Regions from separate parts of the Burkholderia sp. NRF60-BP8 genome, predicted to be linked through region 1. Evidence: riboswitches for the same ligand, from Rfam matches in the RefSeq annotation. Region 1 holds a riboswitch; the other holds the start of a gene.

The links. A riboswitch is a leader RNA that binds a small molecule or an ion and turns the genes downstream of it on or off. The one in region 1 is predicted to bind thiamine pyrophosphate.
Region 2: it holds a riboswitch for thiamine pyrophosphate, as region 1 does, so the genes downstream of both, thiC (phosphomethylpyrimidine synthase ThiC) here and WS54_RS14855 (FAD-dependent oxidoreductase) in region 1, are expected to answer to the same signal.

The regions. Positions count from the first base shown of each region.
Region 1 is NZ_CP013373.1:369,103-384,682, forward strand. It holds gene WS54_RS14805 (glutamate synthase-related protein) at 1-3,128, shown strand, start outside; gene WS54_RS14810 (glutamate synthase subunit beta) at 3,214-4,680, shown strand; gene WS54_RS14825 (alanine/glycine:cation symporter family protein) at 5,273-6,763, shown strand; gene thpR (RNA 2',3'-cyclic phosphodiesterase) at 6,760-7,326, shown strand; gene WS54_RS14835 (D-amino acid dehydrogenase) at 7,432-8,820, opposite strand; gene WS54_RS14840 (MFS transporter) at 8,846-10,108, opposite strand; gene WS54_RS14845 (SDR family NAD(P)-dependent oxidoreductase) at 10,322-11,098, opposite strand; gene WS54_RS14850 (ABC transporter ATP-binding protein/permease) at 11,095-12,864, opposite strand; TPP riboswitch at 13,135-13,258, shown strand; gene WS54_RS14855 (FAD-dependent oxidoreductase) at 13,477-14,613, shown strand; gene thiS (sulfur carrier protein ThiS) at 14,646-14,843, shown strand; gene WS54_RS14865 (thiazole synthase) at 14,881-15,580, shown strand, end outside.
Region 2 is NZ_CP013373.1:1,250,759-1,266,338, forward strand. It holds gene recC (exodeoxyribonuclease V subunit gamma) at 1-1,709, shown strand, start outside; gene recB (exodeoxyribonuclease V subunit beta) at 1,706-5,413, shown strand; gene WS54_RS19190 (AAA family ATPase) at 5,410-7,713, shown strand; gene arfB (alternative ribosome rescue aminoacyl-tRNA hydrolase ArfB) at 7,710-8,114, shown strand; gene WS54_RS19200 (sensor domain-containing phosphodiesterase) at 8,165-9,445, opposite strand; gene WS54_RS19210 (DMT family transporter) at 9,950-10,876, opposite strand; gene WS54_RS19215 (hypothetical protein) at 11,022-11,276, opposite strand; gene WS54_RS19220 (glycine zipper 2TM domain-containing protein) at 11,491-11,703, opposite strand; gene thiC (phosphomethylpyrimidine synthase ThiC) at 11,934-13,865, opposite strand; TPP riboswitch at 13,990-14,106, opposite strand; gene WS54_RS33720 (hypothetical protein) at 14,138-14,320, opposite strand; gene WS54_RS19230 (pentapeptide MXKDX repeat protein) at 14,377-14,649, shown strand; gene WS54_RS19235 (cytochrome b/b6 domain-containing protein) at 14,726-15,358, shown strand; gene WS54_RS19240 (molybdopterin-dependent oxidoreductase) at 15,388-15,580, shown strand, end outside.

The DNA.
Region 1 (15,580 bases):
TCTATCACTACTTCAAGCAGCTGTTCGCGCAGGTCACGAACCCGCCGATCGACCCGATCCGCGAGAACATGGTGATGTCGCTCGTGTCGTTCATCGGCCCGAAGCCGAACCTGCTCGACACGAACAACATCAACCCGCCGATGCGTCTCGAAGTGTCGCAGCCGGTGCTCGACTTCAAGGACATCGCGAAGATCCGCGCGATCGACCAGTACACGGGCGGCAAGTTCAGCGCGTACGAACTGAACATCTGCTACCCGGTCGCGTGGGGCAAGGAAGGCATCGAGGCGCGCCTCGCGTCGCTGTGCGCGGAAGCCGTCGACGCGGTGAAGTCGGGCTACAACATCCTGATCGTGTCGGACCGCAAGACCGACGCCGAGCACGTCGCGATTCCGGCGCTGCTCGCCACGTCGGCGATCCACACGCACCTCGTCCAGCAAGGGCTGCGCACGAGCACGGGCCTCGTCGTCGAGACGGGCTCCGCGCGCGAGACGCACCACTTCGCGCTGCTCGCGGGCTACGGTGCGGAAGCCGTGCACCCGTACCTCGCGATGGAAACGCTCGCCAAGATGGCCGAAGGCCTGCCGGGCGACCTGTCGCCGGAGAAGGCCGTCTACAACTTCACGAAGGCGGTCGGCAAGGGCCTGCAGAAGGTGATGTCGAAGATGGGCATCTCGACGTACATGTCGTACACCGGCGCGCAGATCTTCGAAGCGCTCGGTCTGTCGAGCGACCTCGTCGAGAAGTACTTCAAGGGCACGGCGTCGAAGGTCGGCGGCATCGGCCTGTTCGAAGTCGCGGAAGAAGCGATCCGCCTGCACCGCGACGCGTTCGGCGACAGTCCGGTCCTGCGCGACATGCTCGACGCGGGCGGCGAGTACGCGTACCGCGTGCGCGGCGAAGACCACATGTGGACGCCGGATTCGATCGCGAAGCTGCAGCACGCGACGCGCAGCAACTCGTACCAGACGTATAAGGAATACGCGCACCTGATCAACGACCAGACCAAGCGTCACATGACGTTCCGCGGCCTGTTCGAGTTCAAGGTCGAGCCGACCAAGGCGATCCCGATCGACGACGTCGAGCCGGCGAAGGAGATCGTCAAGCGTTTCGCGACGGGCGCGATGTCGCTCGGTTCGATCAGCACCGAAGCGCACGCGACGCTCGCGGTCGCGATGAACCGGATCGGCGGCAAGTCGAACACCGGCGAAGGCGGCGAGGACCAGAAGCGCTACCGCAACGAACTGCGCGGCATTCCGATCAAGTCGGGCGAGACGCTGAAGTCGGTGATCGGCGACGAGATCGTCAGCGACATTCCGCTGAAGGACGGCGACTCGCTGCGCTCGAAGATCAAGCAGGTCGCGTCGGGCCGCTTCGGCGTCACCGCCGAGTACCTGGCATCGGCCGACCAGATCCAGATCAAGATGGCGCAGGGCGCGAAGCCGGGCGAAGGCGGCCAGCTGCCGGGCCACAAGGTGTCCGACTACATCGGCAAGCTGCGTTACTCGGTGCCGGGCGTCGGCCTGATCTCGCCGCCGCCGCACCACGACATCTACTCGATCGAGGATCTGGCGCAACTGATCCACGACCTGAAGAACGTAAACCCGGTGGCGAGCATTTCGGTGAAGCTCGTGTCGGAAGTGGGCGTGGGCACGGTCGCGGCCGGTGTCGCGAAGGCTAAGGCCGACCACGTCGTGATCGCCGGCCACGACGGCGGCACGGGCGCGTCGCCGCTGTCGTCGGTGAAGCACGCCGGCACGCCGTGGGAACTCGGCCTCGCCGAAACGCAGCAGACGCTGGTGCTGAACCGCTTGCGCGGCCGCATCCGCGTGCAGGCCGACGGCCAGATGAAGACGGGCCGCGACGTCGTGATCGGCGCGCTGCTCGGCGCGGACGAATTCGGCTTCGCGACGGCGCCGCTCGTCGTCGAAGGCTGCATCATGATGCGCAAGTGCCACCTGAACACGTGCCCGGTCGGCGTCGCGACGCAGGATCCGGTGCTGCGTGCGAAGTTCAAGGGCCAGCCCGAGCACGTCGTGAACTACTTCTTCTTCGTCGCCGAGGAAGTGCGCGAAATCATGGCGCAGCTCGGCATCGCGAAGTTCGACGACCTGATCGGCCGCGCCGACCTGCTCGATACGCGCAAGGGCATCGAGCACTGGAAGGCGAAGGGCCTCGACTTCTCGCGCGTGTTCTACCAGCCGGAAGAATGCGAGGACGTCGCACGGCGTCACGTCGACGTGCAGGATCACGGCCTCGAGCGCGCGCTCGACCACGTGCTGATCGAGAAGGCGAAGGCCGCGATCGAGAACGGCGAGCATGTGTCGTTCATCCAGCCGGTGCGCAACGTGAACCGGACGGTTGGCGCGATGCTGTCGGGCGCGATCGCGAAGAAGCACGGCCACGACGGCCTGGCCGACGACGCGGTGCACATCCAGCTGAAGGGCACGGCCGGCCAGAGCTTCGGTGCGTTCCTCGCGAAGGGCGTGACGCTCGACCTCGTCGGCGACGGCAACGACTACGTCGGCAAGGGGCTGTCGGGCGGCCGGATCATCATCCGTCCGACCAACGACTTCCGCGGCAAGTCCGAGGAAAACATCATCTGCGGCAACACGGTGATGTACGGCGCGATCGAAGGCGAAGCCTTCTTCCGCGGCGTGGCGGGCGAGCGCTTCTGCGTGCGCAACTCGGGTGCGACGGCGGTCGTCGAAGGCACGGGCGATCACGGTTGCGAATACATGACGGGCGGCACGGTCGTCGTGCTCGGCGAGACCGGGCGCAACTTCGCGGCCGGCATGTCGGGCGGTCTCGCGTACATCTACGATCCGGAAGGCACGTTCGCGGCCAAGTGCAACAAGTCGATGGTCGCGCTCGAGCCGGTGCTGCAGCAGGCCGAGCAGGAGCGCACGGTCGACCGCGCGCTCTGGCACGAGGGCACGACCGACGAAGCGCTGCTCAAGGGGCTCGTCGAGCGTCATTTCCAGTTCACGGGTTCGCCGCGCGCGAAGTCGCTGCTGGAAAACTGGGACGCGGCGCGCCGCCAGTTCGTGAAGGTGTTCCCGCACGAATACAAGCGCGCGCTGGGCGAGATCGGTGCGAAGAAGGCGGCGAAGGAAGTGCTGGCCGCCTGAGCGACGAACGACATAGCGAATGCCGCGCGCGCTTGACTGCCGCGCGCGGCTCCCCCACCCGATACACCGAACAGAAGAGCACCTTATGGGCAAGGCAACCGGTTTTCTGGAGTTCGAACGCCGCCACGAGGCGTACGAAGCACCGCTCACGCGCGTGAAGCACTACAAGGAATTCGTCGCGGCGCTGACCGACGCGGACGCGAAGATCCAGGGCGCGCGCTGCATGGATTGCGGCATCCCGTTCTGCAACAACGGCTGCCCGGTCAACAACATCATCCCGGACTTCAACGATCTCGTTTATCGCCAGGACTGGCAGCAGGCGATCGAAGTCCTGCATTCGACCAACAACTTCCCCGAGTTCACGGGCCGCATCTGCCCGGCGCCGTGCGAGGCGGCCTGTACGCTCGGGATCAACGACGACCCGGTCGGCATCAAGTCGATCGAGCACGCGATCATCGACAAGGCCTGGGCGGAAGGCTGGGTGAAGCCGCTGCCGGCCGAGCACAAGACCGGCAAGAAGGTCGCGATCGTCGGTTCGGGCCCCGCGGGGCTCGCGGCCGCGCAGCAGCTCGCACGGGCCGGCCACGACGTGACGGTGTTCGAGAAGAACGACCGCATCGGCGGCCTGCTGCGTTACGGGATCCCCGATTTCAAGCTTGAGAAGTGGCTGATCGATCGCCGCATGCGGCAGATGGAAGCGGAAGGCGTGACGTTCCGCACGAGCGTGTTCATCGGCAAGGATCCGCTGCCCGAGTCGATCGGCAGCCTCGCGAAGGAAACCATTTCGCCGGACACGCTGAAGGAAGAATTCGACGCGGTCGTGATCGCCGGTGGTTCGGAAACGCCGCGCGACCTGCCGGTGCCGGGCCGCGAGCTCGCGGGCGTTCATTTCGCGATGGACTTCCTGCCGCAGCAGAATCGCGTGAACGCCGGCGACAAGCTTACCGACCAACTGCTCGCGAAGGGCAAGCACGTGATCGTGATCGGCGGCGGCGATACGGGTTCGGACTGCGTCGGCACGTCGAACCGTCACGGCGCGAAGCAGGTCACGCAGTTCGAACTGCTGCCGCAGCCGCCGGAAGAGGAGAACAAGCCGCTCGTGTGGCCGTACTGGCCGATCAAGCTGCGCACGTCGTCGTCGCACGAGGAAGGCTGCGAGCGCGACTGGGCGGTCGCGACGAAGCGTCTCGAAGGCAAGAACGGCAAGGTCGAGAAGCTGATCGCGGTGCGTGTCGAGTGGAAGGACGGCAAGATGCAGGAAGTGCCGGGTTCCGAGTTCGAAATGAAGGCCGATCTCGTGCTGCTCGCGATGGGCTTCACGCAGCCGGCCGCGCCGGTGCTCGACGCATTCGGCGTCGCGAAGGATGCGCGCGGCAACGCGCGTGCGGCGACCGAAGGCGATCGTTCGTACTACACGTCGGTCGACAAGGTGTTCGCGGCAGGCGACATGCGACGCGGCCAGTCGCTCGTGGTGTGGGCGATCCGCGAAGGCCGCCAGTGCGCGCGCTCGGTCGATGCGTATCTGATGGGGCATTCGGAATTGCCGCGCTGAGCATCGGCGCGAGCGGGTTTCGACGAAAGCCGGGCGTCCGAGAGGGCGCCCGGTTTTTTATTTCCGAAGCGGTGGGCGATCGTGGGCTTGTTTGGTCGGGAGGCCCAACGGATCGACGGTTCGTCCGTAGCTTGCAAGCTGCTCGTTGCAGTCGATCATCGCGGTATATCGGATTTCGTCGACGCGCAGCGGGAATTCCCACACACCCAGCTTCCATGCGTGATACTGCGGCGCGCCGTCGAACCGGATGCTGTCCGGAGAGGTAACCCGGCAGCAGAATGCCCGGCGCCGGCGGAGGCCTGCCAGCGCACCCGTCCCAAATCGCGTGTCGGGCCCGCGTGCCCGCTGCAACGTCCGGATTTTCACGTCAGGCGCACGCGCCAGCCAACAGCCTGGACCGGAAGGGTCATCTCCTCGCTACCGCCGCATTTTCACGAAGCGTCGTCTAACCTGATGACATCCGGCCTTGATTTTTCATCATCTCAATTTCTTTCGTTTTGTAATAATCCTTGAAAACTGTCATATCATGTCGCCCCTCGGGGCCGCGTTCGCGGTCGTCGCACATGACTGACGCTATTTACAAGGACTCTGGATGGAAGCACTCGTGCAAGGGCTGGTCGACGCCGTCAACGGCGTGTTGTGGAATTACGTGCTGATCGCGCTGCTGCTCGGCGTGGGCATGTGGTTCACGTTGCGATTCCGGATGATCCAGCTGAAGGCGCTGTTCCTCAGCATCAAGCTGGTCGGCAGCAAGGGCGAACCGGGCAGCATTTCGTCGTTCCAGGCGTTCGCGACCGGGCTCGCGAGCCGCGTCGGCACCGGCAACATCGCGGGCGTCGCGGTCGCGCTGACGGTCGGCGGGCCGGGCGCGATCTTCTGGATGTGGATGACGGCGCTCGTCGGGATGTCGTCCGCGTTCGTCGAGGCGACGCTCGCGCAGATCTTCAAGGTGTCGCACGCGGACGGCAGTTATCGCGGCGGCCCCGCGTACTACATCCAGACGGGCCTGCGCTCGCGCGGCTTCGGCGTGCTGTTCTCGCTGTCGCTGATCCTCGCGTTCGGCTTCGTGTTCAACGCGGTGCAGGCCAATGCGATCGCCGACGCGTTCGACACGTCGTTCGGCTGGAGCCGCGCGAGCGTCGGTCTCGGGCTCGTGCTGCTGACCGCGCCGATCATCTTCGGCGGCATCCGCCGGATCGCGGCGGTCGCGCAGGTGATCGTGCCCGTGATGGCGATCGGTTATCTCGCGCTCGCGGTCTATGCGGTCGCGACGCACATCGCGCTGGTGCCGGGCGTGATCGCGCTGATCGTGAAAAGCGCGTTCGGCCTCGAGCAGGCCGCGGGCGGGCTGACGGGCTATGCCGTCAGCCAGGCGGTCGCGATGGGCGTGAAGCGCGGGCTGTTCTCGAACGAGGCCGGCATGGGCAGCGCACCGAATGCGGCGGCGACCGCCAGCACGCGCCATCCGGTGGTGCAGGGGTTGATCCAGATGCTCGGCGTGTTCGTCGACACGATCGTGATTTGCAGCGCGACCGCGTTCGTGATCCTGCTGTCTGGCCAGTACGAGCTGGGCGCCGGCATGGAAGGCGCGGCGCTCACGCAGCGCTCGATCGCGAGCCACGTGGGCGACTGGGGCGGCATCTACATGGCATTCGCGATTTTCTTCTTCGCGTATTCGTCGGTGATCGGCAACTACGCGTATGCGGAAGGCAACGTCGAATTCATCACGAAGCGGCGCGGCGTGCTGCCGCTGTTCCGCGTCGCGGTGCTCGGCATGGTGATGTTCGGCAGCGTCGGGCAACTGCCGCTCGTATGGGCGATGGCCGATACGAGCATGGGGCTGATGGCGATCATCAACCTGATCGCGATCCTCGCGCTCGGCAAGTACGCGCACGCCGCGTGGGCCGACTATCGCCGCCAGCGCGCGGCGGGCGTCGCCGACCCGGTGTTCACGCGCAACACGATTCCCGAACTCGCGAACGTGCTGCCCGGCGACGTGTGGGGCGAGCACGGCCCGCTGCCGCAGCGTCCGGCGTCGGCCGACGCATCGAACGCGCCGCGCGCCGCCGTGAGCGAGTCATGAACGGCGACCGGCTCCGTGCGTTCGTCGCGCTGATGCCCGATACGGCGTCGCGCGACGCGCTGCACGCGTTGCCGGTCACCCGTGGCGCGCGGCGCACGCTGCCCGCGCAACTGCACGTGACGCTCGCGTTCGTCGGCGCGATCGAGCGGGAGCGGTGCGACGCGCTGGCCGCGCATCTGCCCGCGCTCGCGGCCGCGCACGCGTTGCCGTCGTTGCCGGTCGAGCGGATCGCGTGGTGGCCGAGCCCGCCGCGCGCGAGACTGATCGTTGCGGAACTCGCGGCCGACGCCGCTTGCGTCGCGCTGAATGCAGGGCTCGCGGCGCTGCTGCGCGAGCTCGGCGTGCCGGCCGATCGGCGGCCGTTCCGCCCGCACGTGACGCTCGCGCGGTTGCCGCACGACGCGGTCGGCCAGCCGGCGCACGGCGGTGCGGTGGGGCGTGCCGTCGCACTGCGGTTCGACGCGCTCACGCTGTTCGAAAGCCGGTTGTCGCACGAAGGCGTGTCGCACCGGCCGATCGTGTCGGTGCCGATTGCGCGGGCGGACGACGCGGCGGTGCGTTGAGCGGTCCCGGCGCGTCCGGCGAATCGTTGAAGGCTGCCCTCCCGATCGTTTCGGATGCCGACGTGCCGCTCTGCATCGTGCCGCGCACGTCGCCCGGCGTCCTGCCTAGCGCTCGTAGCGCGCGAGCGTCAGCCCCGACAAATCGATCTCCGGTTCCCGCCCCGTGACGAGATCCGCCAGCACCTTCCCCGATCCCATCGACATCGCCCAGCCGGTCGACCCGTGACCGACGTTCAGCCACAGTCCGTCGATGCGGCTCGCCCCCAGCAGCGGCGGCCCGTCGGGCGTCATCGGGCGGCGGCCGACCCAGAAGCGCGCGGATGCGCGCTCGGCCGCGTGCGGAAACCAGTCGTCGAGCACCTTCATCAGCGTATCGAGCGCCTGCTGCCGCAGCGCCGCGTGCCGGTTGCCGAGTTCCGCGGTGCCCGCGACGCGCAGCGTCGGGCCGAAGCGCGTGATCGCGGTCTTCAGCGATTCGTCCATCAGCGCGGCGCGCGGCGCCTTTTCGTCGTCGACGACCGCGAGCGTCGCCGAGTAGCCTTTCACCGGATACAGCGGCACGTCGATGCCGTGCGGCCGCAGCAGGGCGGCACTGTCGACGCCGAGCGCGACCACGATCGCGTCGGCCGCAAGCAGCATGTCGCGCGGCGGGGCTCCGGTCGATCCGGCGCGGCCCGGCGCCGGGCGGCTGAGCGGCCTCCCGCCACGCAAGCCGGTGCCCGCGGTGTCGATGTTCGCGCTTTCGTCGTACGGAGAGCGGCCATCCGTTCCGGCCGCCCGTACCCGCACGCCGCGCACCTTGCCGCCCGCGACGTCGAGCGCACGAATCGCGGTGTGGAATCGGAACGTCACGCCGTTCGCTTCGCACAGCGCCCGCAGTTCGCGCGTGAAGCGCGCGCAGTCGCCGGCTTCGTCGTCGGGCAGGTAGATGCCGCCGACGGGGGCCTGTCGCGCCCAGCGCAAGCCGGGCTCGATCGCGGTGCAGCCGGCGGCGTCGAGTTCGCGAAACGCGATGCCGGCGTCGCGCAGCACCTTCAGCGCCGGCTGCACCATCTCGACGTCGAATGCGCCGCGCAGCAACTGCAGGTAGCCGCGGCTCGCACCATAGTCGAACGGATGACGCTCGCGAAACGCATGCAGGCACGCGCGGCTGTAATACGCGATGCGCTGCATCCGCTGCTTGTTCACGCGGAACCGCTCGAACTCGCATTCGCGTAGCCAGCGCGCGATCCAGCGCCACTGCGCGGCATCGAGCGTCGGCCGGAAGATCAGCGGCGACGCGGGCTTGAACAGGTATTTGAGGATCTTGCCGGGCATCCCGGGCGCGGCCCACGGCGTCACGTAGCCGGGCGCGATCACGCCCGCGTTGCCGAGGCTCGTCGCTTGCGCGACATCGGCCTCGCGTTCGATCACGGTGACGTCGCAGCCTGCTTCGCGCAGGTGCCAGGCAGTGGTGACGCCGATCACGCCGGCGCCGAGAACGATCACGTGCATGCGGGTTCCCGAACGGGCAGGGTGCTTACGATGCGACGGCCGGATCGTCGGCGAGCGACTTGCCGCGCGTTTCCGGCAGCACGAGCGCGGCGACGATCACCAGCAGGTAGCCGCCGCCCGCGACGAGGCCGATCGCCTTCACGAGCGACATCGACTGCGACAGCGATCCGACCAGGATCGGGAAGAACGAGCCGAGCCCGCGGCCGAGGTTGTAGCAGAAGCCCTGGCCCGAGCCGCGGATCGCGCCCGGATACAGCTCCGACAGATACGCGCCGACGCCCGCGAAGATGCCCTGCACGACGATGCCGAGCGGGAAGCCGAGCAGCAGCATCGCGGTATCGGTGATCGGCAGCATCGTGTACGCCATGCCGAGCGAGAACGAGCCGATCGCGAACAGGATGAACGACGCGCGGCGGCCGAGCCGGTCGGACAGGATCGCGCCGACCACGTAGCCGACGAACGAGCCGACGATCAGCACGACGAGATAGCCGCTCGTGTTGAACACCGACAGGTGGCGCACGGTTTTCAGGTAGGTGGGCAGCCACGTCGTGATCGCGTAGTAGCCGCCGAGCATGCCGGTGCACAGCGCGCTGCCGAACAGCGTCGCGCGCAGGTGCGCCGGCGCGAAGATCTCGAGGAAGTGGCCCGACACGCGGCCTTCGTCGCGGGCGCGGCGCGTGGCCGTGTAGATGTCGGGATCGCTGACGTTGCGGCGGATGTACAGGATCCACAGCGCGGGCGCGATGCCGATCCAGAAGCACGCGCGCCACGCGAGCTGCTCGGGCAGCAGCGCGAAGAACGCCCAGTACAGGATCGCGGCCGCGCCCCAGCCGAACGACCAGCTGCTCTGCACGGTGCCGACGGCCTTCGCGCGGTGCTCGGGCGAGCGGATCGTCTCGGCCATCATGATCGTCACGACCGACCATTCGCCGCCGAAGCCGAAGCCCTGCAGCGTGCGCGTCGCCAGGAGCTGCCAGAACGAATGTGTGAAACCGGACAGGCACGTGAACAGCGCGAACGTCGCGATCGTCCACTGCAGCACGCGCACGCGGCCGAAGCGGTCGGCGAGGATGCCGGCGACCCAGCCGCCGATCGCCGACGAGATCAGCGAACTCGTCGCGATCATCCCGGCTTCGCTTTTCGTCATGCCCCAGGTGGCGATCAGCGTCGGAATCAGGAACGAATAGATCATGAAGTCGAACGCATCGACCGCATAGCCGCCGAATCCGGCGTACAGCGTCCGGCGCTCGCGCGTCGACAATTCGTTGAACCACTGGAATGCCTGCATGCGTGCCGCCCCCTCTTGTGTCGTCTCTCGTATCGCGCTGCCGTACGGCGACTATTTTACGGGCGGGATGAAGGGCGCCAAAAACGTGCGTGCGGGTGCTTGCGCGGCGGCGCGGGGATGGGCGTTCGGCCAGGAGCGACGCTCGATCGTGCGTGAGCGCCATGCGGGCGCCGGCGGCGACCTGCGCGCCGGCACGGCCGGCACGCGCTCGCGTCAGAGCGTCAGGCCGCCGTCCACATGGATGACCTGGCCGGTGATCTGCCGCGCCGCGTCCGACAGCAGGAACGCGATCAGCGCGGCGACGTCGTCGGGTTCGGCGATCCGGCCGAGCGGCGTCGCCTGTTCGGCGCGGGCCCAAGCGGCCGCATTGTCCGCGCTCGGGCCGTGGTCCTTGCGCGTGAAGCCGGGCGCGACCGCATTGACGGTGATGCCGCACGCGGCGAACTCGGCGGCCGCCGAGCGCACCAGCGATTCGAGCGCGGCTTTCGCGGCCGCGGTCGCCGCGAACGGGGCGTCCGCCCGATAGCGGTGCGCGACGAACGAGCTGACCGCGACGATGCGCGGCGCCGTCGACGCTTCGAGCAGCGGCCGAGCGCGGGCCGCGAGTGCGGAGAACGCGCCGGGCATCGTCGCGAAGGCGGATGCGAGCGCGTCCGCGCAGAGGTCGGAAAAGGGTTGCCGCGCGGCGAAGCCGGCGTTCGCGACGAGTTGGTCGAGCCCGCCGAAGCGGGCGGCAGTGGCGTCGACGAGCGCGGCGGCGACGCCCGCTTCGGCGAGATCGCCGGTGAGCGTCACGCATTGCGCGCCCGCTGCCGTACATCGGTCGGCGACGTCGGCGACGCGTGCGCGGGCTGCCGGGTCCGCGCCGCGCGCATGCAGCGCCAGCGCGACGCCGGGCGCCGCGAGTCGACGCGCGAGCGCCGCGCCGATCCCCGAACCTGCGCCGGTGATCAGCGCGATCCGCGCGATGTGCGCGGCGCGTGCGCTCACGCGGCGACCTTGTCGTCGCTGTTCGCGCGCTCGACGTTGATCGTGCCGCCGTGGAACGCGGCCAGCGATTCGCGGTGCGCGATGCTGACGATCGCGGCCTTCGGCAGCCGTTCGGCGAACAGGTGATAGAGGCGGGCTTCGTTGTCGGCGTCGAGCGCGCTGGTCGCTTCGTCGAGGAACAGGAAGTCGGGCTTGTGCAGCAGCACGCGGGCGCCGGCCAGGCGCTGTTGCTCGCCGGGCGACAGCACGCGGGTCCAGTGCGCGGTTTCGTCGAGGCGCTCGACGTAATCCTCGAGGCGGCACGCGCGCAGCGCATCGCGGCACGCTTCGTCGCTGAACGTGTCGGGCGTCGCCGGGTAGGTGAGCGCGGCCTTCAGCGTGCCGATCGGCAAATAGCTCGTCTGCGGCACGAACATCATCCGCGCGCCGACCGGCGCATCGATCGCGCCGTCGCCGAACGGCCACAGGCCCGTGAGCGCACGCATGAACGTGCTCTTGCCGGATCCGGACTTGCCGACCACGAGCCAGCGCGAGCCGGGTTCGATCGTGACGTCGCCGATGTTCGCGAGTGCGTTGCCGTTCGGCAGCGCGAGCTTGAGCGACGACGTGGACAGCTTCGCCGCGTCGATGTAGTGCAGGTTGATGCCGCCGCGCTCGGTCGCGGGCGACAGGCTTTCCTTCAGGTGCGACGTGCCCATCACGCGCTTGAATTCACGCAGACGGTTGACGGTGGCGCGCCATTCGACGAGGGTCGAGTAGCTGTTGATGAACCACGAGAACGAATCGCTGACGGTGCCGAACGCGGACGATATCTGCATCAGCACGCCGAACGAGAACGCGCCCGCAAAGTAGCGCGGTGCGGCGACGACGAGCGGGAAGATGATCGCGATCTGACCGTAGAAGCTCAGCACGAACGTGAGCCGCTTCGTGTACTTCATCACGCGCCACCAGTTGTCGCGGATACGCATGAAAAGCGTCTGCGCGTTGCCGGTCTCGGTCTTTTCGCCGTCGTAGAACGCGATCTGCTCGGCGTTCTCGCGCACGCGGATCAGCCCGAAGCGGAAATCGGCCTCGACGCGCTGCTGCTGGTAGTTGATCGACACGAGCGGATGGCCGACCTTCTGGATGATCAGCGAGCCGACCACCGCGTACAGCGCGGCCGCCCACACCATGTAGCCGGGAATCGCGATCGGCGTCGCGCCGAGCGTGAACGTCAGCGCGCCGGCGAGCGACCACAGGATCGTGATGAACGACACGAGCGTGACGACCGTCGACAGCAGGTCGAGCGACAGCGCGAGCGTCGTGGTCGCGAACGACTGGAGGTCGTCGGTGATCCGCTGGTCGGGGTTGTCCGCGAGGCGGTCGCGCTCGATCCGGTAGAACGCGCGATCGCCGAGCCACTGGCCGAGAAAGCGGTCGGTGAGCCACTGGCGCCAGCGAAAGCCGAGCATCTGCCGCAGGTAGCGGCCGTACACGGCGAGGATGATGAACCCGAAGGCGAGCGCGGAGAACTGCATCAGCAGATTCGGGAAGTCGTGGACGTCCTTCGACTGCAGCGCGTTGTAGAACTGCGCGTTCCACTTGTTCAGCCGGACGTTGATCCAGACCACGCAGAGGTTGATCGCGATGATCGTGACCAGCAGCCCCCACGCGATTTTCCATTCGGACGATACCCAGTAGGGCTTGATGAGGCTCCATGCGGATACCGGGCGCTCGTCCTGCGGCGCGTCGGAGGCGGAGCGGACGGGATCGATCGATTGGGTCATGTGCTTCCTGATGATGAGCCGGCGCGCGGGCCGGGCGAAACCGGGCGCGCGCCGCGATACGGCATGCCGGGGCGCGGCGCCGACTGACGGCGGGCGTCCGGATGGTCGCCCGTGCGTCTTAAACGGCACTTAAAAACCGGCGGTGACGCGGCAACCGGCCGCTCGCGCGGCCGGCCTGCGGGCATTGTGCCAGAGCGGCGCGGCGCGCCGGCGAATTTGCCGCAAGGGGGACAGTTTGCGGCGCTTTCCGCTTTTATGGTCTAATGACCGACGACGAAACAGGGGTGCTTCGTGGCGCGGCCGGCAGATGTTCCGGGCAGCGCGGCGAGGCTGAGAAAGACCCTTCGCACCCGATCCGGGTAATACCGGCGAGGGAAGTTTCTGATCCCGCCGGGCCGCGCTGGCCGCCATCCCACATGGTCAGCGCCCGAGTCCCGCCCGGCCGGCCTTTGCTGCCGGTTTCGTCCTTTGGGTACGCGCATTGCGCGTTACGGAAGGAATGATGACCGCACAATCCTCAGTTTTTTGCATGGTTCCCGGCCCGATGTCGCGTGCGTTCGCATGCGGCGGCGCGTCGGCGTCCGCCGCGCGTGGCCGCGCGGAGGGCGCGCGATGAACGTCCGCGATGCACGGCCCGATTTCGCGGTGCTCGGCGGCGGCCTCGTCGGCCGCCTGATCGCGTGGCGGCTCGCGGGCGACGGGCATCGCGTCGCGCTCTACGAGCGCGGCGGCCCGGACGGCGAGCAGTCGGCCGCGTGGATCGCGGCCGCGATGCTCGCGCCGCTCGCGGAAGCGGCGAGCGCGGAACGGCTGATCACCGAGCTCGGCGTCGCATCGCTCGCGCGCTGGCCGCAGTGGCTCGCGGAACTGCCCGAACCCGTCTTTTTCCAGCATCGCGGCACGCTCGTCGTCTGGCATCACGCGGACCGCGCGGAGGCGCCGCTGTTCGAGCGGCGCGTCCGCGCGAACGCGCCGGCCGAGCTGTTCGACGGCGGCTTCATGACGCTCGCCGGCGCGCAGGTCGACGCGGCCGAACCCGCGCTCGCGGACCGCTTCGCGCGCGGGCTGATGCTGCCGCGCGAAGGGCAGCTCGACAACCGCCAGGCGCTGCGCGCGCTCGCCGCGGGCCTCGCCGAGCGCGGCGTCGCGCTGCACTGGCACGCGTCGGTCGACGACGCGAACCGGCCTGCCGCGCATGTCACGATCGATTGCCGCGGGCTCGGCGCGAAATCCGCGCTGCCCGCGCTGCGCGGCATCCGCGGCGAAGTCGCGCGCGTGCATGCGCCGGGCATCGGGCTCACCCGGCCCGTGCGGTTGCTGCATCCGCGTTACCCGCTGTACATCGCGCCGAAGCAGGACGATCTCTACGTGATCGGCGCGACCGAGGTGGAGGGCGAGGACATGTCGCCCGTCAGCGTGCGCTCCGCGCTCGAACTGCTGAGCGCGGCGTTTTCCGTGCATCCGGCGTTCGGCGAGGCACGCATTCTCGAACTCAACGCGCAGTGCCGGCCGACGCTGCCCGATCATCGCCCGGCGCTGATCTGGGACGGCGCATCGACGCTCGCCGTCAACGGCCTGTACCGGCACGGTTTCATGATCGCGCCGGAAGTCGCGCAGGCGGCCGTCGCGTTCGCGCAGGCCGCGCTCGGCGGCTCGCTCGGCGATGCCGACGCGTTCGCCGCATGGCGCGACGCCGCACGCTGGCCGACGCTGCTTCATCACCGCAACGACGCGCGCCAGCCGGCCTGACGCGCGCCGCCGACCGAATCCGACCCAGCCTCATGGATATCCAGATCAATCAACAGACCCTGACGTTGCCCGACGGCGCGACGGTGGCCGACGCGCTTGCCGCGTACGGCGCGCGTCCGCCGTACGCGGTGGCGCTGAACGGCAACTTCGTCGCGCGCACGCAGCATGCGGCGCGCGCACTCGCGGCGGGCGACAGGCTCGACGTCGTGCACCCCGTCGCAGGCGGCTGAGCGCCGCCGTTTCGCCCCGCTCTTCCAGGAAAACGACATGACGTCCCACACCTCCGCCGACGCGCTCACGCTATACGGCGCCACTTTCGCCAGCCGCGTGCTGCTCGGCACGTCGCGCTATCCGTCGCTGCAGTCGCTGTCCGATTCGATCGCCGCGTCGCGCCCCGGGATGGTGACGGTCGCGCTGCGCCGCCAGATGACGGGCGGCACGGCCGAAGCCGGCTTCTTCGATCTGCTCAAGCGCCACGCGGTGCCGCTGCTGCCGAACACGGCCGGTTGCCAGACCGTCGCCGAAGCCGTGACGACCGCGCACATGGCGCGCGAGGTATTCGACACCGGCTGGATCAAGCTCGAACTGATCGGCGACGACTACACGCTGCAACCCGACCCGGTCGGACTGATCGAAGCCGCCGCGCAACTGATCAAGGACGGCTTCAAGGTGCTGCCGTACTGCACCGAGGATCTCGTGATCGGCCGGCGCCTGCTCGACGTCGGCTGCGAGGCGCTGATGCCGTGGGGCGCGCCGATCGGCACCGGCAAGGGCGTCGTGAATCCGTACGGCCTGCGCGTGCTGCGCGAGCGGCTGCCGGACGTGCCGCTGATCGTCGACGCGGGGCTCGGCGTGCCGTCGCACGCGTGCCAGGTGATGGAGTGGGGTTTCGACGGCGTGCTGCTGAATACGGCCGTCTCGCAGGCCACGCACCCGGAGATCATGGCGCGTGCGTTTGCGCAGGGCG
Region 2 (15,580 bases), 880 kb from region 1:
ACGATCTCGACGGCTTCGCGCGGCGGCTCGCGGAGTCGCACACGCCGCGCGGCTGGAGCGAACTGTTCGCGGACACGCTCGCGCGCTTCTTCGACTCGGGCGCCGCGTATGCGGACGCGCTGGCCGGCGTGCGCGACGCGCTCGACGCGATGCTGGCCGCGATGACGGAGGGCGCGCCCGACGAGGCGTTGCCGGCGGCCGTCGTCCGCGCGGGGCTCGCCGCGGCGCTCGACGATCCGGCCCGCGGCGGCGTGCCGTGGGGCGGCGTCACGTTCTCGTCGCTGACGAGCTTGCGCGGGCTGCCGTATCGCGTCGTCTGCCTGCTCGGGATGGACGACGGCGTGCTGCCGAGCCTCGCGCGCGCGGACGAGTTCGACCTGATGGCCGTGCTGCCGAAGCTGGGCGACCGGCAGCGCCGCGACGACGAGCGCAATCTGTTTCTCGACCTGTTGCTCGCCGCACGCGACCGGTTGCTGATCGCCTATACGGGCCGCAGCATTCGCGACAACGCGCCGTTGCCACCGGCGGCGCTGGTCGACGAACTGCTCGATCATCTCGCGGACGTCACGGCCGGGCCCGGCGCCGCACCGGACGCGGTCGATGCCGCGCGCCGCGCGTTCATCGTCGAGCATCCGCTGCAACCGTTCGCGGCCGCGTATTTCCAGCCGGGCAGCGGCCTCGTTTCGTACGACGCCGAGCGCGCGACGCTCGCGTCGCTGCTGGCCGCCGAGGCGTCGCGCGACGGGCCGCGCGAGCAGCCGTTCTTCGCGCAGCCGCTGCCGGCGGAGCCGGTCGAGCCCGTCGCGTTCGGCGAATTCGAACGTTTCTGGCGCCATCCGGCGCGCGCGTTGCTGCGCGGCCGGCTCGGCATCGTGCTGGCCGATGCGCAGGCCGAACTGCTCGATACCGAGCCGTTCGCGCTGGACTTTGCCGGCAGCGACGCGCTTGCCGAGCGCGTGCTGCCGCTCCTGATCGAAGCCGGCGACGGCGGCGTGCACGATCATGCGCTGCGCATTGCGGACGCGAGCCCCGAACTGCCCGGCGGTGCGACGGGCGCGGTATGGCGCGATCAGGCGCTCGGTTCGATGACGCAGCTTGCGTCGAACGTGCGCCGTGCGCTGGCCGACGGCATCGAGCGGCGGCCGTTCTCGCTCACCGTCGTGCCGACGTGGCCCGATACCGAGCAGGCGCTGTTCGGCGCCGACGACGAATTGCTGGCGGCCGACGCGGTGAGCGCGCCGCTCGAATTGCACGGCACGCTGAATCGGCTGACGCCGGCCGGGCAGGTCATCTATCGCTATGCGCGGCCGAGTGCGCGCGATTACCTGTCCGCGTGGCTCGCGCATCTCGTCTACTGTGCGATCGAGCCCGGCGGCCCGCGCCGCACGCTGTGGTTCGGCAGCGGCGGTGCGTTCGAGCTGACGCCCGTCGCGGCGCCGCTCGAACGGCTCGCGCCGCTGGCCGCGCTGTTTCGCGCGGGGCGACGCATGCCGCTGCGGTTCTTCCCGCGCAGTGCGTGGGCGCGGGTGTCCGACGGCGAGGTCAAGGCCGCGAGCGTGTGGATCAACGAGCGGGTGGCGAGCGAAGCCGACGATCCGGCCATCGCGATCGCATGGCGCGGCGCGCATCCGTCGCTCGACGAGCCGTTCGGCACGCTCGCGCGGCTCGTGTTCGAGCCGCTCGTCGAGCATCTGAAGGAGGTCGCATGAGCGCCGTGTCGCAGCCGCAGGCGCTCGAACTCGACGTGTTCGCGTGCCCGCTCGACGGCGTCAACCAGATCGAGGCGTCGGCCGGCACCGGCAAGACGTGGAACATCTGCGCACTGTATGTGCGTCTGCTGCTCGAAAAGGATCTCGGCGCGGACGAAATCCTCGTCGTGACCTTCACGAAAGCGGCGACGGCCGAACTGCACGAGCGGATTCGCAGCAGGCTCGCGCAGCTTGCGCATGCGCTCGACACGGGCGACGACGGCGGCGATCCGTTCATCGCGCGTCTGTGGGAGACCGCGCTCGGCGTCGACGGTGCGCTCGATCCGGAGACGGCTGCGAAGCGGATCCGGCGCGCGCTGCGCGCGTTCGACCAGGCCGCGATCCATACGATCCACGCGTTCTGCCAGCGCGCGCTGCAGGAAGCGCCGTTCGCGGCCGCGATGCCGTTCGCGTTCGACATGGAGGCCGACGATGCGTCGCTGCGCTTCGAACTCGCCGCGGATTTCTGGCGCACGCGCGTCGAACCGGCGGCCGCGCGCTGGCCGGGCTTCGCGACCTGGCTCGTCGAATCGGGGGCCGGCCCGGCCGCGCTCGATGCGCAACTCGCACGCCGGCTGAAGAAGCCGCTTGCCGCGCTGCGCTGGGACGGCGTGACCGAGCCGGACGAATCGGCCGAAGCGGCCGCGGCCGAATGCTTCGCGCAAGCCGCGCGCATGTGGGCGGCCGAGCGCGAGGCGATCGATGCGCTGCTGCGCGCCGCGCAGCCCGCGCTCAATCAACGCTCGCACAAGCCCGACGCGCTCGCCGATGCGCTCGCCGCGTGGGCGGTGCATTTCGAGCAGGGCGACGCGACGGCCGCGCTGCCGAAAGCCGCGCTGAAGCTCACGCAAACCGCGCTCACGAAGGCGACGAAAAAAGGCGGTACGACGCCCGCACACGCGTTCTTCGAGGTGGCCGACGCGCTCGAAGCGGCCGTGGCCGCGGCCGAGGCCACGCAGCGCGCGCGCTGGCTCGCGCTGATCGCCGAATGGCTCGACATGGCGCCGCGCGAATTGGCCGAGCGCAAGCGCACGCGGCGCGTCGTGTCGTTCGACGATTTGCTCGCGAACCTGTATCACGCGTTGCACGCGCATCCGTGGCTCGCCGACACGCTGCGCGCGCGCTATCCGGCCGCGCTGATCGACGAGTTCCAGGATACCGATCCGCTGCAGTTCGCGATCTTCGACCGGATCTTCGCGCCGGGCGGCCCGCTGTTCCTCGTCGGCGATCCGAAACAGGCGATCTACAGTTTTCGCGCGGCCGATCTGCATACCTATCTCGCCGCGCGCGCACGGGCGAGCGCGTGCTACACGCTCGCGGTCAATCAGCGCTCGACGCCCGCGATCGTCGATGCGTGCAACCGCTTCTTCATGTCGAATCCGCGCGCATTCGTGCTCGACGGGCTCGACTATTACGCGGTGCGCGCCGGCACGCGCGTGCGGGCGCCGTTCGTCGACGAAACCGATCCGGGGCCGGCGGGCGATTTCCGGATATGGGCGCTGCCGGGCGGCGAAGGCATGTTGCTCAAGCGCGACGCGCAAGCGCAGGCTGCCCAGGCCTGCGCGGCCGAGATCGCGCGGCTGATGCGCGGTGCACGTGAAGGGCGCGTGCGGCTGGGGGACACGCCGTTGTCGCCGGGCGACATCGCGGTGCTCGTGCAAACGCACCGGCAGGGTAGCCTCGTGAAGCGCGTGCTCGCGACGTGGGGCATCGGCAGCGTCGAGCTGGCGCAGGCGTCGGTGTTCTCGACCGGCGACGCCGAGCAGCTCGAACGCGTGCTCGCGGCGATCGATGCGCCGGGCGACCTGCGGCGTCTGCGCGCGGCGCTCGCGTCCGACTGGTTCGGGCTCGACGCCGGCGCGCTGTGGCGCATGGAGCAGGGCGACGGCGATGCGTCACCCGGCGCGTCGGCGGCCGACAGCGCTGATGCGATGAGCTGGGTCGAGCGCTTCTCGCGCTATCGGCTGCTGTGGCGCGAACGCGGTTTCGCGGTGATGTGGCGCACGTTCACGCGCGAGCTGCGGATCGCCGAACGGCTGATGGCCGGTGCGGACGGCGAGCGCCGCGTGACCGACGTCAACCATCTGGCCGAGTTGACGCAAGCGCGGGCGTCCGCACAGCCCGGCATCGCGCCGACGCTGCGCTGGCTCGCCGCGCAACGACTCGACGGCGGCGGCGAGGAAGCGCAACTGCGGCTCGAATCCGATCGCAACCTCGTGCAGATCGTCACGGTACACAAGTCGAAGGGCCTCGAATACGCGATCGTGTTCTGTCCGTTCCTGAACGACGGCGGGCTGCGCGAGCCGCCGTCGTCCGCGCTGCCCGATGCGCGCGAGTATCACGACGACGCGGGCGATGCGGTGCTGCATTACGGATGCGACGACGAGGCGGCCGCGCACGCGGCGCGGCAGGCGCTGCGCGAGCAGGCCGCGGAACGCGCGCGGCTCGTCTACGTGGCGCTCACGCGCGCGGTGTATCGCTGCTATGTCGTCGCCGGGCCGTACCTGTCGTCGCGCTCGACGCGCGAAGCGCGGCGCAGCGTGCTCAACTGGCTCGTCGCGGGTGCCGGCCATGCGTTCGACGCGTGGCTCGACGAGCCGCCCGACGAGGCCGCGCTCGATGCGGCATGGCGCGCGCTCGCGGGCGGCCCCGTGAGCATCGCGCCGCTGCCCGTGCCTGCGCGCCGCGAGCGTCTCGCGGCCGGGCACGACGCGTCGCAGACGCTCGCGGCGCGCCATGCGACGCGCATACTGCGCGATGCGTGGCGGATGGCGAGCTTCAGCTCGTTGACCGCGTCGATGGCGCGCGAGGAGGCGGGCGTCGCGGCCGTGCCCGACGACGAATTGCGGCCCGATCACGATGCGCTTGCCGCGGTGGCGCCGGATGGCGAACCGATACTGGCCGACACGGTGGCGGCCGCCCCGCCGGACGACGACATCCTCATGTTCCCGCGCGGGGCGGCGGCCGGCGAATGCTTGCACCGCCTGTTCGAGCTCAGCCGGTTCGCGGAGCCCGAATCGTGGCACAAGGCCGCACTCGGCGCGCTGCACGACCGGCCGGTCGAGGCCGAGCCGGCGCTCGCGGCACGCCTGCCGGCGATGATGGCGCGGCTCGTCGACGACGTCGTGCACACCGAGCTCGTGCCGGGCATGCGGCTCGCCGATCTCGATCCGGCCAAGCGGCTCGACGAAATGGGCTTCCTGTTCCCGGCGCCGTCGCTCGACCTGACGGCGCTGCGCCGGCTGCTGGTCGCGCACGGCTATCCGGACGTTGCACTGGAGGCGGGCACGCTCGCCGGTTTCATCAAGGGTTTCATCGACATGATCGTCGAACACGACGGCCGTTTCTGGATCGTCGACTGGAAGTCGAACCACCTCGGCACGACGCCGGATGCCTATGGCCCGCGCGCGCTCGACGTCGCGATGGCCGATCACGCGTATCACCTGCAGGCGCTGCTTTATACGGTCGCGCTGCATCGCTACCTGCGCGGCCGGCTGCCCGATTACGACTACGACACGCACATCGCCGGTTACCTGTACCTGTTCGTGCGCGGCGTGCGTCCCGGCTGGCGCAGCGGCGGCGAGCCGGCCGGCGTGCATGCGCGGCGGCCCGCGCGCGCGCTCGTCGACGCACTCGACCGGATGATGGAAGGGGGCCGCGCATGACCGCGTCCGACGACATGCTCGAATTCACCGGCGGCCTCGTCGCGCGGCTGCCCGAGCCGGCCGATTTCGGCATCGCGCTCGCGGAAGGCTTCGCACGCCGCATCGGCGACCTCGCGCGCCGTGCCGGTGCGCCGGCCGCGGCGGCGCGCTGGGCCGCGCGCGCCGCGTTCGCGACGAGCCGTGCGACCGCCGGCGGCCACGTGTGCGTCGCACTTGGCGCGCTCGCGCAGCGCTACGAAGCGTCGCTCGACGAGGTGCGCGCGGCGCTGGCCGCGAGCGGCATGGTCGCGTTCGGCACGCTCGCGCGCGGCGACGAGCGGCCGCTGATCGTCGACCGGCTCGATCATCTGTACCTGTCGCGCTATTTCGATTACGAACGGCGGCTCGCCGATGCGCTCGTCGCGCAGGCCGGTGTCGCCGCGCCGGACGAAAGCCTGTCGCCCGACCGGCTGCGCGACAGTCTCGCCCGTTACTTCGGGCCGGCCACCGGCGAAGTCGACTGGCAGCGCGTGGCGGCGATCGTCGCGCTGACCGGCCGCGTGACGATCGTCAGCGGTGGGCCGGGCACGGGCAAGACGACGACCGTCGTCGGCGTGCTGGCCTGCCTGCTCGATGCTCACCCGGGGCTGCGCATCGCGCTGGCCGCACCGACCGGCAAGGCCGCGCAGCGGATGCAGGAGGCGCTGCACGCGCGCGCCGGCGATCTGCCGCCCGAACTCGCGGCGCGCCTGCCCGACACGTCGTACACGCTGCATCGGCTGCTGGGCGGCGGCGGGGCGGCCGGCTTCCGGCATCATCGCGACAATCCGTTGCCGTACGATCTGATCGTCGTCGACGAGGCGTCGATGATCGACGTCGCGCTCGCCGCGCATCTGCTCGACGCGCTCGCGCCGGGTGCGCGTCTCGTGTTGCTGGGCGACAAGGATCAACTGGCCGCGGTCGAGGCTGGCGCCGTGTTCGCGGAGCTGAGCGCACGGCCGGCGTTCACCGCCGCGGCCCGCACGCGCATCGCGCAGGCGCTGGGCATCGACGAGGCGGCGTTCGTCGCGGCGTTGCCGGTGCCGGACGAAGCCGCGCCGGCAGCGGATGCGCGCGCGCATCCGGTTTCCGCGTCCGCACGGGCGCCGGCTTCGCCGTCGGCATCCGCGCCTGTTGCGCGCAAATCGGCGCCTCGGCCGAAAGTCGATGCGCGACAGGCGTCGCTCTTCGACGACGAACCGCAGGATGACGAAGCGTCGTCGGCCGACATCGCGCCGTCGCCGTCATCCGGGTCGGCACCGGTCGATGCCGGCGCACCGGGCGATGCGCCGGCCTGGATCGAGGCCGACGAGCTCGCTTGGCTCGACGCCGTCGAGCTGGCGCCGTTCCACGCAGACGATGCGGCGCTGGCGTCGGCGGCGGCGGCCGCATCGCCATGGGCCGGCGAAGCCGCTGCCGCATCCGCAGGCACGCCCGCTCCGGCACCGCTCGCGGACTGCGTCGTGTGGCTCGAACGCAATTACCGCTTCGGTCTCGATTCGCCGATCGGCCGGCTGTCGCTCGCGATCCGCCGCGGCGACGTGCAGGCGGCGCTCGATGCGCTGCCCGCCGACGACTCGGCAGCCGCATCGTTTCACGACGATGCGGGCGACACGCTGGCGTCGTCGACGGTCGAGCGGCTCGCACGGCGTTTCGGCGCATACCTCGATGCATTGCGCGACACGCTGGCCGCGCCGGCGCCCGATCCGCTACCGCTGTTCGACGCGCTCAACCGGTTCCGGATCCTGTGCGCGACCCGCAGCGGCTCGCGCGGGGCGGAACACGTCAATGCGCTGGTGGCCGCGCACGTGCGGCATGCGGCGCGCGTGCCGCTCGCGGTCGGCGCGCACTGGTTCACCGGGCGGCCGATCATGGTCACGCGCAACGACTATGCGCTCGGGCTGTTCAACGGCGACATCGGCATTGCGCTGCCCGACGCGCACGGTGTGCTGCGCGTGTGGTTCCGGCGCGCGGACGGCGCCGCGCGCGCGGTGTCGCCGGCCGCGCTGCCACCGCACGAAACGGCGTTCGCGCTGACGGTGCACAAATCGCAGGGCTCTGAATTCGACGAAGCCGCGCTCGTGCTGCCTGCGTCGTTCGGCCGGGTGCTCACGCGCGAGCTCGTCTATACGGCCGTCACGCGCGCGCGCACGCGTGTGCAGGTGATCGGGCCGCGGCGCGTGCTGGCGCAGGCGGTCGCGACGCGCACGCAGCGCGATTCGGGGCTCGCGGCCCGCGTCGACGAGGCGCTCGCCCGGCGCCGCACGGAGGCTTCGCGATGATGATTCGCTACACGCTCGATCCGGCCGAGGTCGAATGGACGGCCGTGCGTGCGCAGGGCGCGGGCGGGCAGAACGTGAACAAGGTGTCGAGCGCGATTCATCTGCGCTTCGACATCCGCGCGTCGTCGCTGCCGCCGGTCATCAAGGAGCGGCTTCTCGCATTGTCCGACCAGCGCATCACGCGCGACGGCGTCGTCGTGATCAAGTCGCAGGAGTATCGGACGCAGGAGAAGAACCGCGAGGCCGCGCTCGCGCGGCTCGATGCGCTGATCGGCAGCGTCGCGCACACGCCGCGTGCCCGGGTCGCGACGCGGCCGACGCGCGCGTCGAAGGAGCGGCGGCTCGAGCACAAGTCGCGCCGCAGCGTGGTGAAGTCGGGGCGTGGGAAGGTGGTCGACTGACCAATGAACGCTCACGCGCGTCGCACGCGCTCGTCCGCCGCGCGCGGCGGCTACCGCATCACGGTTCCCGCGCTGTCGAGCACGAAGTCGACGCAGAACACGACGAGCCGGCTCTGCGCGCGGATCGCGACGGCGGCCGTATAGCAGTCGCGGCCTTCCGTCAGCGAGAAATGCGGGCCCATCAGCGCGACGCGCCCGGGGGCGGCGATCGCGCGCTGGAAATACGGGCGCCGCGACCAGTTGCTGTGGGTTTCCGGGAAGAGCGGCGCGAGGCGGGTCACGCTCGCCTGGCTGTCGTCGGGCGGCGCACCGATCGACGGCAGGAACTGTTCGCCGGTCTCGTCGGTGACGAACACGCGCCGCGCGGCCGGTACCGCGAACACGCGTTGCGCGGCGTCCTGCAGGTTGCCGCTCGCCGAAAACGCGGCCGCGCCGGTGAGCACGAGCCGTTCGATCGCGTCGAAGCCCGGCTGCTGGGCGGCCACCGGCGTGTGCCGGCGGGCGATGAAGCGCCGCCACGCGGCATCGAGCATCGCGGGCGCCGCCGCGCTCGCGTGCGCGATCGATGCATCGGGCTGGCCGAACTGGAAACCCTGCACGAAATCGATGTCGGCTTCCATCAGCGCCTGCAGTGCGTCGTCGCTTTCGACGCCTTCGGCCAGCACCATCGCGCCGGCCTGATGCAGCATCGACACGAGGTGATGCATGATGCGGCGATCGTCGGCCGAGGCGGTCGAGCGCTCGACGAGCGAGCGGTCGAGCTTCACGATGTCGGGCCGCGCCCGCCACACGCGGTCGAAGTTCGAGAACCCCGTGCCGAAATCGTCGATCGCGATCAGGAAATCGCGATGCTGGATCATGTCGATCGTGCGGGCAAGCGCGGCTTCGTCGCGTGCCGGCTGCTCGACCACTTCCAGCACGATGCGGTTCGGCGGCAGGGCGAAATGCCGGCACAGCGCCTCGACGAACTCGCGCTGCACGAGGCCCGTGTCGAGCACGCGCGGCGTCACGTTCAGGAACAGCCAGCCGTCGCCGATTCCCTGCGTGACGAAGTTGGCCGTGTGCAGGCAGCGCGCGAGCCGGTCGAGCAGCAGCGCGTCGGCGTCGCCGCGCGTCTTGTCGAACAGGGCGGTGGGCGACACCAGCGCGCCGTTCCCGTCGACGACGCGCAGCAGCGCCTCGTAGCCGACGACGCGCTTGTGCGTGATCGACAGCACGGGCTGGAACACGCTGCGCAATGTCGTGGCGCGGTAGGTGGCGAGCCAGCCGTGGGGCGTCGGCGTGAGGCGTTCGAGCAGGGCGTCGAGCGACAGGTCGCGGCTGGACTTCATGTCGACGGTGCCCGGGAGCGGGCGGCGGCGCACCGCCACGCCGATGCAGCCGCATGCGCAGGCGGACGCGAAAGAACGGGGGGCATCGAAACCGCCTTCTGCGGATGAGTGTTCCGAGTGTAACGGGATTGCCGCGGCGCGCGTATCAGGGTAACTCCAGACGCAAACGGTACACCGCGATTCCGGCCCGCGCGCTGCGGCGCGGCGACCGGCCTCGCGTGCATGCGTACGGTGCATGACCGTCGCGAAACGAAGCGCGCCGCGGCGGCGGACGACGATCCCGCGTCCCGCCACCGGGCGGCGGCATGGCCGTGCGTCGCTGCCGTCCGATGCGCAGGCCGATGCGGGAAATCCCGGCGGCCGGAGCCGCCGCCGTCAGACGAATGAGCCAGATGCGTGCGCGCCGCGGCGCGATCGGCGGCGCGTCCGCATACCCGCGTCGCGTCGCGTCGCCATCGGCATTGCCGGCGGACGGCGGTCTCCGCGCGCCGGCCGCGCCGATCGTCAGGCCGCTTCGCCGCCGCGCGGTCGGACGCCGGGAATCCGCTTGATCACGCCGGTCGCGAGGGCGGTGCCGACGAGCACGATCGCGCAGCCTTCGATCATCACGGCCGACACGTGTTCGCCGAGGAACAGCGCGCCCCACAGCAGCCCGAACACGGGGATCACGAACGTCACGGTAATGGCGCGGGCGGGCCCGATATGCGCGATCAGGTAGAAGAAGATGAAATACGCGATGCCCGTGCACGCGATGCCGAGGGCGAGCACCGCGCCCCATGCGTGCGCGCCGACCGGCGCGGCCGGCCACGTCGCGATCGCGAACGGCAGCAGCAGGACGGTCGAGCCGATCATGCTGCCGGCCGCGTTGACGAGCGGATCGACGCCGCCGAGCTTGCGTTTCGTATAGTTGGCCGCGATGCCGTACAGCAGCGTCGCGCCGAGCGCGGCCGCCGCGGCGAGCGCGGTCGCTGCGGCGCCCGTGTCGCCGTGCGCGTTCGCGATCTGGTTCCACACGAGCGTGAGCACGCCGGCAAACCCGATGACGAGGCCGAGCGCGCGCGGCAGCGACAGCTTGTCCTTCAGCCACAGGTAAGCGACGAGTGCGCCCCACAGCGGCGTCGTCGCGTTGATCACCGACGTCACGCCGGCCGACAGCGTCAGCTCGGCGAACGCGAACAGGCAGAACGGGATGCCCGAATTCAGCGCGCCGACGACGAACAGCGGCCACGCATGACGGCGCAGCCGGGCGCCGAGATCGGCGGGTGTGAAGCGCGTCAGCGCGAAGCCCGCGAGAAACAGCGCGCCGATGCCCACGCGCAGCGCCATCAGCGGCGCGACGCCGAAATCGACTACGCCGATCCGGATGAACAGGAAGGAGGCGCCCCACAGGGCGGCGAGCACGGTCAGCAGGAAAGCGTTCTTGGGCGACATCGATCGGCGAGGGCGGGGACGGGATGCGACGAATCTTACACCGCGTTACCGCACCGTCGTTTCACGATCGGATGAAACGACAAGAAACGGGAATTGCGCCGCTTGGCGCCGACGGCGGACGGCCACACGCCGGCGGCGCGATCGATCAGTGATGACGCCAGCCGCCGCGTCCGCCGAAGCCGAAATTGAGCGACAGCGCGGGGCCCCAATAACTGCCCCACGCGGGCGCATACGCGGGGGCCGGATAGTAGTAGGCGGGGCCGGGATCGACATACACGGGCGCGGGCTGTACCGGCACGGGCGCCGCCGTGTAATAGCCGCCCGGATAGTAGCCGTACGGGTAATAGCAGCCGGCGAGCGTCGTGCAGGCGAGCGCTGCGGCGACGAAGGTCCTGTTCATCATGTGTCTCCGGCGAAAGCCGGCCATCGGCAGATGCTTGAAGCTTAGGCCGAGTACCGATGACACGGTATGAGAAACGGTAACCGATCATTTCCGGGCCGCGGCCGGACCGGCTGCGATGCCGCATGCGAAAACGGCGCTTCCGCGGTGCGGAAACGCCGTTGAACCGACCGGCCGACGGCTGGGCGACGCCCAACCGGCCGATGCGACTGCTTTACTTGCCGACCTGGTTACCGATGATGCCGCCGGCCGCCGCGCCGCCCAGCGTCGACAGCGCGTTGCCGCCGATCGCCGCGCCGGCGACGCCGCCGACACCCGCACCGATTGCCGTATCGCGCTGGCGTCGCGACATCGAATCGCAGGCCGACAGGCTGGCCACCGTCGCGACGAGCAGAGCGCATACCCCAAAACGCCGAATCGAGTTCATGATCGTTGTCCTTGTGGTAGTGAACGGAAGGCGCACGACCGGCTGGCGGCCGCGCATGTCCCCAATCTACGCGCCGTCCCGCGACGCTGCTGTAAGGACTTGTTAAGGCTCGCGCGGTTTCGTAATCAATTGTTTCGTCTGGGCCGGCAGGCACGCGACATGCGCAAAAAAGCCCGCTCGAAAGCGGGCTGCGTGCATCGCGATGCGAGCCGGTGCGGCTCGCGGCGCGCTTACTGACGGTGGTAGATCTCGGCGCCGGTCTTCACGAACTCGACCGCCTTGACCTCCATCCCTTTCTTCAGCGCCTCGGTTTCCGACACGCCCTGCTGGGCCGCGAATTCGCGCACGTCCTGCGTGATCTTCATCGAGCAGAAATGCGGGCCGCACATCGAGCAGAAGTGCGCGACCTTGGCCGAATCCTTCGGCAGCGTCTCGTCGTGGAATTCGCGCGCCTTGTCCGGGTCGAGACCGATGTTGAACTGGTCTTCCCAGCGGAACTCGAAACGCGCTTTCGACAGCGCGTTGTCGCGCACCTGCGCGCCCGGGTGACCCTTGGCGAGGTCGGCGGCGTGCGCGGCGAGCTTGTACGTGATGATGCCTTCCTTCACGTCGTCCTTGTTCGGCAGGCCCAGGTGCTCCTTCGGCGTCACGTAGCACAGCATCGCGGTGCCGAACCAGCCGATCATCGCGGCGCCGATGCCCGACGTGATGTGGTCGTAACCCGGTGCGATGTCGGTGGTCAGCGGCCCGAGCGTGTAGAACGGCGCTTCCTTGCACCAGTCGAGCTGCAGATCCATGTTCTCCTTGATCAACTGCATCGGCACGTGGCCGGGGCCTTCGATCATCACCTGCACGTCGTGCTTCCACGCGATCTGCGTGAGCTCGCCGAGCGTCTTCAGCTCGCCGAGCTGCGCTTCGTCGTTCGCGTCGTAGATCGAGCCGGGGCGCAGGCCGTCGCCGAGCGAGAAGCTCACGTCGTACGCCTTCATGATCTCGCAGATCTCTTCGAAGTGTTCGTACAGGAAGCTTTCCTTGTGATGCGCGAGGCACCACTTCGCCATGATCGAGCCGCCGCGCGACACGATGCCCGTCATCCGGTTCGCGGTGAGCGGCACGTACTGCAGGCGCACGCCCGCGTGGATCGTGAAGTAGTCGACGCCTTGCTCGGCCTGCTCGATCAGCGTGTCGCGGAAGATTTCCCAGGTCAGGTCCTCGGCCTTGCCGTTGACCTTCTCCAGCGCCTGGTAGATCGGCACCGTGCCGATCGGCACCGGGCTGTTGCGGATGATCCACTCGCGCGTTTCGTGGATGTGCTTGCCGGTCGACAGGTCCATCACCGTGTCGCCGCCCCAGCGGATCGCCCACGTCATCTTGTCGACTTCCTCGCCGATCGACGACGTGACGGCCGAGTTGCCGATGTTCGCGTTGATCTTCACGAGGAAGTTGCGGCCGATGATCATCGGCTCGGATTCAGGGTGGTTGATGTTCGCGGGAATGATCGCGCGGCCGCGTGCGACTTCGTCGCGCACGAACTCGGGCGTGATCTCGGCGAGCGCGTTCGCGCCGAAGGCCGCGGCGCCGAATGCCTGGCCCGGGTGCTGGCGGCCCATCATCGCGGCGAGCTTCGCGCCGTTCGGGCCGCTCGACTTCAGGCTCTCGATGTACTCGGCGCGGCGCTGATTCTCGCGGATCGCGATGTATTCCATTTCCGGCGTGATGATGCCCTGACGCGCGTAGTGCATCTGCGTGACGTTCTTGCCGGCCTGCGCGCGGCGCGGGTTGCGGTGCAGGCCCGGAAAGCGCAGGTCGGCGGTGGCCGGATCGGCCGCGCGTTCGAGGCCGTATTGGCTCGACAGGCCGGGGAGCACCTCGGTGTCGCCGCGCGCTTCGATCCAGCGCTGGCGCAGCGCGGGCAGGCCCGCGCGGATGTCGATCTTCGCGTCCGGATCGGTGTAGGGGCCCGACGTGTCGTACACGTAGATCGGCGGATTCTTTTCGCCGCCGAAGCCGGTCGGGGTGTCGGCCTGCGTGATTTCACGCATCGGCACGCGGATGTCGGGCTGCGAGCCGGTTACATACACCTTTCGCGAGTTGGGCAGCGGCGCGACGGCAGCGGCGTCGACGTGGGCGTCGGCGGACAGAAACTTCGGATTGGCGTTCATGCAATCTCCTGTGCGGGCGCCGGACAGGCGCTTCGGCGCTTGCCCGGAGCCCTTGACGAATGTGGGGCTCGAGCTAAGCAGGAGACGAGGCTTGGTGAGGCGGCGGATTTCGTCAGAAGGATGGCGGCGAAATCCGTACGCTTCCCTGCGCTGGCATTATCCAGATCAGGTTCAAAGGGTATTTCTCACCCGCAATGCCGGTCATTCGACCCAACGCATTGCAGGACCCCCGCGTTAGCAAGGGCACACGATACACCGGCTTGCCGGCGGTTTCAACCGGGTGCGAAGCCGATGCCGCCGGGCGACGGGCGGATCGCGACCGCCGGCGCGCGCACGGTGCGCCGCAGCAAGCGCGGCCGTCGACGCGCGATGCCGTCCGGGACGGAAGAGGCGGGCAGTGCAGCATTTCCATCCCGTGTTTCCGGCTTCAAAAAATTTTTCGACATCGCTGTCATTTCCGGCGGCGTCCTCCGTCTATTCGGCTCCCAAACCCATGTATCGGAGAGATGTCATGAAAAACGTATTCCTCGCCGCCTGTGTCGCCGCACTTGCCACGATCGCAACGGGCGCTCACGCGCAGAACGACGCAATGTCGAAGGACGGCATGTCGATGTCGAAGGACGCGATGGGCCACGACGCGATGGCGAAGGACGGCGCGATGAAGAAGGACGGCATGAAGAAGCATGCGATGAAGAAGGACGCGATGGGCCACGACGCGATGAAAAAGGACGACGCGATGAAGAAAGACGCGATGAAGAAAGACGCGATGAGCCCGTCGAACTGACGAACGCGTGCGGGGCGCGACCGGCCGGTTGCCGGCGCGCACCGCGTCCCGCCGCTTCATCCCGGGAGTCATCATCATGCAAACGGTTCCTGTCACGGATCGCGCGGGCGTGCCGCCGCCCGCGCCGACGATCCATCCGCGCTGGGTGCGCGCGAGTCACTGGCTCAACGCGCTCGCGGCGATCCTCATGGTGTTGTCCGGCTGGCGCATCTACGACGCGTCGCCGATCTATCCGTCGTTCACGTTCGCGCACGGCATCACGCTCGGCGGCTGGCTCGGCGGCGCGCTGCAATGGCATTTCGCGGCGATGTGGCTGCTGGTCGGCAACGGGCTGTTCTACCTGGCGATGTCGATCGCGACGGGGCGCTTCGCGCGCAAGTTGCTGCCGGTCACGCCTGCATCGGTGTGGCGCGACGTACGCGCCGCGCTCGGCGGCCGGCTGTCGCACGACGACCTGAGCGTCTACAACGCGGTGCAGCGTGCCGCGTACCTGACCGCGATCGTCGATCTCGTCGTGTTGGTGCTGTCGGGCCTCACGATCTGGAAATCCGTGCAGTTTCCGCTGCTGCGCGAGCTGTTCGGCGGTTACGACGACGCGCGCATCGTGCACTTCTGGGCGATGTCGCTGCTGGTCGCATTCGTCGTCGTTCACGTCGCGATGGCGTTGCTGGTGCCGCGCTCGCTGCTCGCGATGCTGCGCGGCCGCTGACCCGCGCGTCGCGGGCGAAGGAAATCATCATGTCGGAATCCGAAAAAAACCGCGGCGAGCCGCGCTGGACGCTCGATCGGCAGTCGCTCGAACTCGACGTGCGCCGCACGCTCGAGATGCCGTCGCGACGGCTCTTCAACCGGCGCGTGCTGACGCTCGGCGGCCTCGCGATGCTGACCGGCTGCACGTTGCAGGACGACGCGTCGGTCAACACGTTCCTCG